Regions from separate parts of the Pseudomonas sp. NCHU5216 genome, predicted to be linked through region 1. Evidence: predicted binding sites of a transcription regulator. Region 1 holds the regulator's gene; the other holds the start of a gene.
The links. Region 1 encodes LexA, which represses DNA repair genes until DNA is damaged. Its sites were predicted from a motif close to CTGTNTNNNNANACAG; they were not measured.
Positions count from the first base shown of each region.

Region 1 (3,382 bases):
GTACCTGATGCAGGCCGCGCGGTGTGCAGCCACTGCCATTGCGCTCGCCGGGGCCATTGAGCGCTGTGGAAACGGCAAAGCGCACGCGCAGACGCCCGGCAGCAAAGCCATAGAGCATCTGATCGGCCAGGGAAATGTGCAATGAATCGAGATTCGCCATGCCCGCTAGCTTAGCGGATGACTCAAGGCGAGCCCACCGCTCTCACGCCTTGGCGGGCACGCTCACAGGCTTGTTCCGGGGCTTGAGCTGAGCGCCTGCCAGCAGAGGATCGGCAACACCGCTATCAGCGCGCATGCCGGCAGCCAGAAAGGGCACCATCATGCGCATGACCTGCTCGATGGAGGTGTGCACACCGAAATCGGTTTCGGCCATCGCCCGCAGCGCCTTGATCCCGGACATGCTGAACGCCGCCGCACCGAGCATGAAGTGCACGCGCCAGAACAGCTCCAGCGGCGGGATGCGCGGTGCGGCATCGTGCACCAGCAGCATGTAGCGGCGGAATACCTTGCCGTAGACCTCTTCCAGGTACTTGCGCAGGTGCCCCTGGCTCTGGCTGAAGGCCAGGCCGAGCAGGCGCATGAAGATGGACAGATCGTTGCCGCTGCGCGGTTTCACCGCCAGCGCCTGCTCCACCAGCAATTCCAGCAGCTCTTCGAGCGTAGCCGGGGTATCGCTCTTGGCCTGACGGCGGTCGAGCTCCTTTTCCAGGCTGGCGCAGAAGGGGCCGAGAAAGCGCGAGAAGACAGCCTGAATCAGCGCCTTCTTCGAGCCGAAGTGGTAGTTCACCGCCGCCAGGTTGACACCGGCCTTGCTAGTGATCAGGCGCAACGAGGTTTCGGCGAAGCCCTTTTCCGCGAACAGCTGTTCCGCAGCATCGAGAATGCGTTCAACGGTTTCCGACTGAGCCATGAATGATCACCTGACAAACACTTGTTTGAAACATACGTTTCAGCCCATCGAATTGTCAAGCCGCGCGAGCCGGATTTTGTCCGAGCAGTCACAGCATACAACAGGCAATGACGCCCATAGCGGGCGACAAGTTACAGACCCGCGCAAGCACACTGAAATTGATGATTGCCAAGCCACGCTTACTGTATATAATCCCAGTCACTGTATAAAAAGACAGAGCCCAGCCATGCTGAAACTGACGCCACGCCAAGCTGAAATCCTTGCCTTCATCAAGCGCTGCCTGGAAGACAATGGCTACCCCCCTACCCGCGCGGAAATCGCCCAGGAGCTGGGGTTCAAGTCGCCCAACGCGGCAGAAGAGCACCTCAAGGCCCTGGCCCGCAAGGGCGCCATCGAGATGACCCCAGGCGCCTCACGCGGCATCCGCATCCCCGGTTTCGAGCCTGGCGCCGCCAACGAGGACGATGGCCTGCCGGTGATCGGTCGCGTCGCCGCCGGTGCCCCTATCCTCGCCCAGCAGCATGTCGAAGAATCCTGCCAGATCAACCCGGCCTTCTTTCAGCCCAGAGCCGACTATCTGCTGCGTGTGCGCGGCATGAGCATGAAGGACATCGGCATCTTCGACGGCGACCTGCTCGCCGTGCATACCACCCGCGAAGCGCGCAACGGCCAGATCGTCGTCGCCCGCATCGACGACGAGGTGACGGTCAAGCGCTTCAAGCGCGAAGGCAATAAGGTCTGGCTGATTGCCGAGAACCCGGAATTTTCCCCGATCGAAGTGGATCTCGAACATCAGGAACTGGTGATCGAAGGTCTGAGCGTCGGCGTGATTCGCCGCTAAGCGCCACAGGAGGCTCCCATGCACATGCAGCAGTCGTTCGAGCGCCCGCAACTCCCCCTGTTCGATGCCTTTCTCAGCGCTACCCCCAGCGACGCCCTGCTGGGCGATGCAGCAGACGACCAGGGTTTCAGCGAACTGGCATTACGCGGCGCAGCCGGCCACTGCCTGCACCTGCTGGCCCCGATCCTGCGCGAACTGAGCCAGGATCAGGACGCCCGCTGGCTGACCCTGGTAGCGCCACCGGCCAGCCTGACCCAGGCCTGGCTGCGCGACGCCGGCCTCAACCGCGAACGCATTCTGCTGCTGCACCCGCGCCAGGGCCAAAGCGCACTGGAGCTGGCCGAAGAAGCGCTCAAGCTGGGCCGCAGCCATACCGTGATCAGTTGGCTACACCCAGTCGAGCGCAGCACCCGGCTACGCCTGGCCAAAGCCGCGCGAGCCGGCCAGGCACAGAGCCTGAATATCAGCCTGGGCTGACAAGCTGCAAGCTGCAAGCTGCAAGCTGCAAGCTGCAAGCTGCAAGCTGCAAGCTGCAAGAGCCTCAGGCCGGACGACGATTTGTCAAATGATTTGGCCTATGGATCGGTGTTGCAGCCCAAAGAAAAGCCCCTCCTGACGGAGGGGCTTTTTGCTCTTGCTTGTCGCTTGCGGCTTGCGGCTTGCGGCTTGCAACTCGTCACTGCATCAGTGCAGAACGCGCGGCGACTCTTCTTCCTCGGCCACCAACTCACCTTCGGCCATGCGACCGGCCATCTGCACGCCGACATTGAGCATGGCCTTGGCCACCTCGATATGTTGACCCTGCAGAAAAGCCTTGGCATCGGCAGAGAAATCCAGGGTTACCAATGCCTCCTCATCCTCTGCACGGCGCAAGGCGATACGCCCATCGGGCAGTTCGACGATTTCCAGAAAGGATGTAGGCATGGCTCGGTCTCTTTGCAAAAAACATGAAATTGTAACAGCCGGCCCGGCTCAACCCCAGCCCACTCGTCCAGATAACGCGCTCAGCACTCGCTGAGGCCCTCACGAAAACGCAGCACCAGGCCCCTGAGCTGCTGACGCCAGGCCTCGATGTCGTCCAGGCTCAGCTCTGCAGGCTCTTCACCGACGCTGACCGCTGTGATCAACGGCATGGCCGGGTCAACCTTGGCCTTGCGCTCTTCGCGCGGCGGCTGGAACAGCGCGGCATAGGCCGCCAGCAACTGCGCCAACCAGGTTTCGCTCTGCTGAGCCAATTCAACCAGCTCGGCCAGCTCGGGGCTGGGCGTAGCCTCTAGTACCGCCTGCTGCACGAAGACCTCGACACGAGAAGGGGCAGCCTCGCTCATGCGGTAGTAACCGGCAATCTCGTGGCACAGCCCCAGCAGCCCACCGTAGAGATGGAACAACGCGGCCTCGCGCTCGGCCTGCACCAGCGCCTGCAAGTTGAAGGCATTGGAGGTTTCGGCCTTGCGCCAGTTGTCCAGGGCAATACCGGCGAAGAAGATCTTCTGATTGGTGCGGGTGTAGATTTCTTTGGCCATCGCGATGCCCTCCACAGCAGATCGACTCATGATACGCGCACCGGCAGGGGCTGGTGCGCATCTCGTCAGGCATTCGCCATCAATTGCCCCTCAAGCGAGCCGGCAATG
Region 1 is NZ_JBQLIX010000017.1:65,678-69,059, reverse strand. Features, by position in the region: gene ACSVIK_RS13945 (L,D-transpeptidase family protein) at 1-160, opposite strand, end outside; gene ACSVIK_RS13940 (TetR family transcriptional regulator) at 203-910, opposite strand; gene lexA (transcriptional repressor LexA) at 1,137-1,751, shown strand; gene sulA (SOS-induced cell division inhibitor SulA) at 1,770-2,228, shown strand; gene ACSVIK_RS13925 (hypothetical protein) at 2,436-2,675, opposite strand; gene ACSVIK_RS13920 (DUF6586 family protein) at 2,756-3,274, opposite strand.

Region 2 (3,382 bases), on a different contig from region 1:
GCGTCTGAACTGCCAGGATCCGTTGCCGTTTCGCTCGATCACGCCGAAACCTCAAAAGCCCCTAGACTCAGGGCAAAGCCCCTCGTAGTCCGATATAGCCCAGACGTGATAGCGTTTAGCCATCATCTACTGCACCAAAGGCCAGGAAGCCCTCCGTGATGACCCGATCCAAACCTCACAGACAAGAGGGCCGCCCCGAGATCTGGCAATTGGCCATGCGCAGTTGCCAACTGGCAGCCTGGGTGCATTTCGCCTTTCTGGTCATCTTCCTCAGCCTGGACTCCCCCATCCTCGGCTGGGTGAACGTGCTCAGCGTGGCCATCTACATCTATGCCTATCGCGCCCTCAAACAGCGGCGCAATCATCTGGCGATAATGCTGATCCGTATCGAAGTGACGGCGCATGCGGGCCTGGGAACCCTGATGGTGGGCTGGGAGAGTGGTTTTCACTACTACCTGTTGTTGTTCATCCCGGCACTGTTCGTCAGCATGCGCGCGCGCATTGCCTGGATTTTCGCCATCTGCCTGTGGGCCTACTACGTGGGGCTGGACGTGCTGATGTGGTACCTGCCGCCGTTGCAGCCGATCTCGTCCCACGCCCTGTTGGCCGTGCACATCTTCAACCTGACGGTGGTGTTCTGCATGTTCAGCTACCTGGCACTGTTTCATGTGGTCACGGTGATGCGCGCACACAAGGAACTGGCGCTCATCGCCACCACCGATCCACTGACCGAGCTGTTCAACCGCCGCCACCTGCTCAGCCTGGCCGAGCAGGCGCTGCAGCAGCGAACCGAATTGACCCTGATGCTGATGGACATCGACCACTTCAAGGCGATCAACGACGCCCATGGGCACGAGGTGGGCGACCAGGTGCTCAAGGCGGTGAGCCATCTGCTCAAGGATTCGATGCGTAAACAGGACGCCATCGGCCGTTGGGGTGGCGAAGAGTTTCTCGCGCTGCTGCCGCATACCGACCTCGAACAGGCGGCAGCCAGCGCCGAGCGCATTCGCGAGGCCGTTCAGGCCTTACGGATCGATTGCAATGGCAGCCCCCTCAGCGTGACCCTGTCGCTCGGCGTCAGCCAGCACCATGCCCGGCAACCGCTCAGCCATACCATCGCCCGCGCCGACGCTGCGCTCTATGCCAGCAAGGCGGCTGGACGCAACCGGGTCAAACTGGCGACAGCCTGAACCCGGCGCCTCGCCATCCCACACACCAACTCACCCACATGCGAGCAAGCGCGCCCTCAGCCGTGACTTGACCCTGGCCAGCCGAAAGCAAATACTGTTCATGCATACAGTATTTTCGGTGCTCCGCCAGCATGTCATCCGTGGTTGCCCTTGACCGCCTGCTCGATGCCCGCCGTGTCTGGCGTGGGCAGGTCGTTTCCGCCCCTGCCATCTCCAGCTCATCGACTGGCCATGTCGCGCTGGATGCCGCACTGCCGGGCGGCGGTTGGCCGCCCGCGGCGCTCAGCGAAGTGTTGACGGCGGCCATTGGCATTGGCGAACTGCGCCTGCTATGGCCAACCCTGGCGCGCCTCACCCAAGCGGGCGAACGGGTGGTGCTGGTGGCCCCGCCCCATCTGCCCTATGCTCCCGCCTGGCTGGATGCCGGTATCGATCTGCGTCACCTGAACATCATTGATGCACAACCACGCGAAGCGCTCTGGGCCGCCGAGCAATGCCTGCGCTCAGGCAGTTGTGGCGCCGTGCTGTGCTGGTTGCATCAGGCCGATGACCGCTCGCTGCGTCGCCTGCAGGTGGCTGCCGCGACCGGGCACACCCTGGCCTTCGCCTATCGCCCGCTGGAAGCAGCAGCGAACCCCTCGCCCGCGGCATTGCGCCTGGCGCTGGAGAGCCAGCCGAGGTGCATCCGTGTACTCAAGTGCCGTGGCGGCCTCGCGCCTGCACGGCCCATCGCCGCGCCGTGGCACTGAGGCGCAGATGCTCTGGGCCTGCATCCTGCTGCCGCAACTGGCCATGGACGGCGTGCTGCGCCAGCGCAGCGATGACGCCGAGCCCCTGGCCCTGCTCAGCGGCACGCCGCAACGCCGCGTGCTGCAGGCGGTCAACCCGGCCGCACGCGCGCTCGGCCTCAAGCCCGGCCTGTCGCTGACCGCCGCGCAAGCGCTGACGCGCAGCTTCGCCACTGCCGAGTACGACCTCGGGCAGATCGAGCGCTGGCACCGTTTCCTGGCAGCCTGGGCCTATGCCTTCAGCGCCCAGGTCAGCCTGTACTATCCACGCTGCCTGCTGCTGGAGGTGCACTCCAGCCTGGGCCTGTTCGGCCCCTGGCCACGCTTCGAGGCGCGCCTGCGCGAAGAGCTTGTCGCCCTGGGCTTTCAGCACCGCATCGCCGCCGCCCCCAACCCGGCGGCGGCGCGCGTGCTGGTCAATGTCGGTGACGGCCTGCTGGCAAAGGATGCCCACGAGCTGCAGCACCAGCTGGCTAGGTTGCCGGTAGATCGGCTCGGCCTCAGCCCTGCTGCGAGCACGGCCTTTGCCCGCATGGGCCTGCACCAGCTCAGACAACTCTGGGAGCTGCCGCGCGACAGCCTGGCCAGGCGCTTCCCCGCCGAGGTGCTGGTGCAGCTCGACACCCTGCTCGGTCGCCGCCCGCTAGCCCTGGATTTCTACACACCGCCGGATATCTTCGACACCCGCCTCGAACTGAACTTCGAGGTGGCATCGCACCAGGCCCTGCTCTTCCCGCTGCGCCGCCTGACCGCCGACCTCGCCGCCTACCTGGCCGGCCGTGACAGCGGCGTGCAGCGCTTCGCCCTGCATCTGGAACACCGCAATGGCAGCGAAACTCAGGTGTCCATCGGCCTGCTCAGTGCCGAGCGCGACCCCGGCATGCTCTTCGAGCTGACCCGTGGCCGCCTGGAACATCAGCAACTGCCGGCCCCGGTGCTGGCCGTGCGCCTGGTGGCCCGCGAGCTACCCGCCTTCACCCCGCAGCATCAGCCGCTCTTCGACGAACGCCCCCAGCAGAATCAGCCCTGGGAGCAATTACGCGAACGCCTGCGTGCCCGCCTGGGTGACGAGGCCGTGCACGGGCTGGGCGCGCACGCCGACCACCGCCCCGAACGCGCCTGGACGCAGCAGCCGACATCCAGCGCCCTCCCCGCCAGCGGCCCGCGCCCCGGCTGGCTGCTGGCCGAACCGCTGCCCTTGTACGAAGCGTCCCTGCGCATCCTCGGCGGCCCGGAGCGGATCGAGTCCGGTTGGTGGGATGGTGAAGACGTACGCCGCGACTACTACCTGGTGGAAACCCGCAACGGCCAGCGCGGCTGGGCCTTTCGCCCGGTCGGCAGCAGCGGGCCGTTGCTGCTGCACGGCTGGTTCGCATGAACCACTACGCCGAACTGCACTGCCTG
Region 2 is NZ_JBQLIX010000013.1:92,249-95,630, reverse strand. Features, by position in the region: partial or broken gene ACSVIK_RS11890 (phosphonate ABC transporter, permease protein PhnE) at 1-8, shown strand, start outside; gene ACSVIK_RS11885 (GGDEF domain-containing protein) at 159-1,190, shown strand; gene imuA (translesion DNA synthesis-associated protein ImuA) at 1,322-1,939, shown strand; gene ACSVIK_RS11875 (Y-family DNA polymerase) at 1,947-3,356, shown strand; gene ACSVIK_RS11870 (error-prone DNA polymerase) at 3,353-3,382, shown strand, end outside.
Region 2: the regulator LexA is predicted to act here: its motif matches at 1,285-1,300, upstream of imuA (translesion DNA synthesis-associated protein ImuA).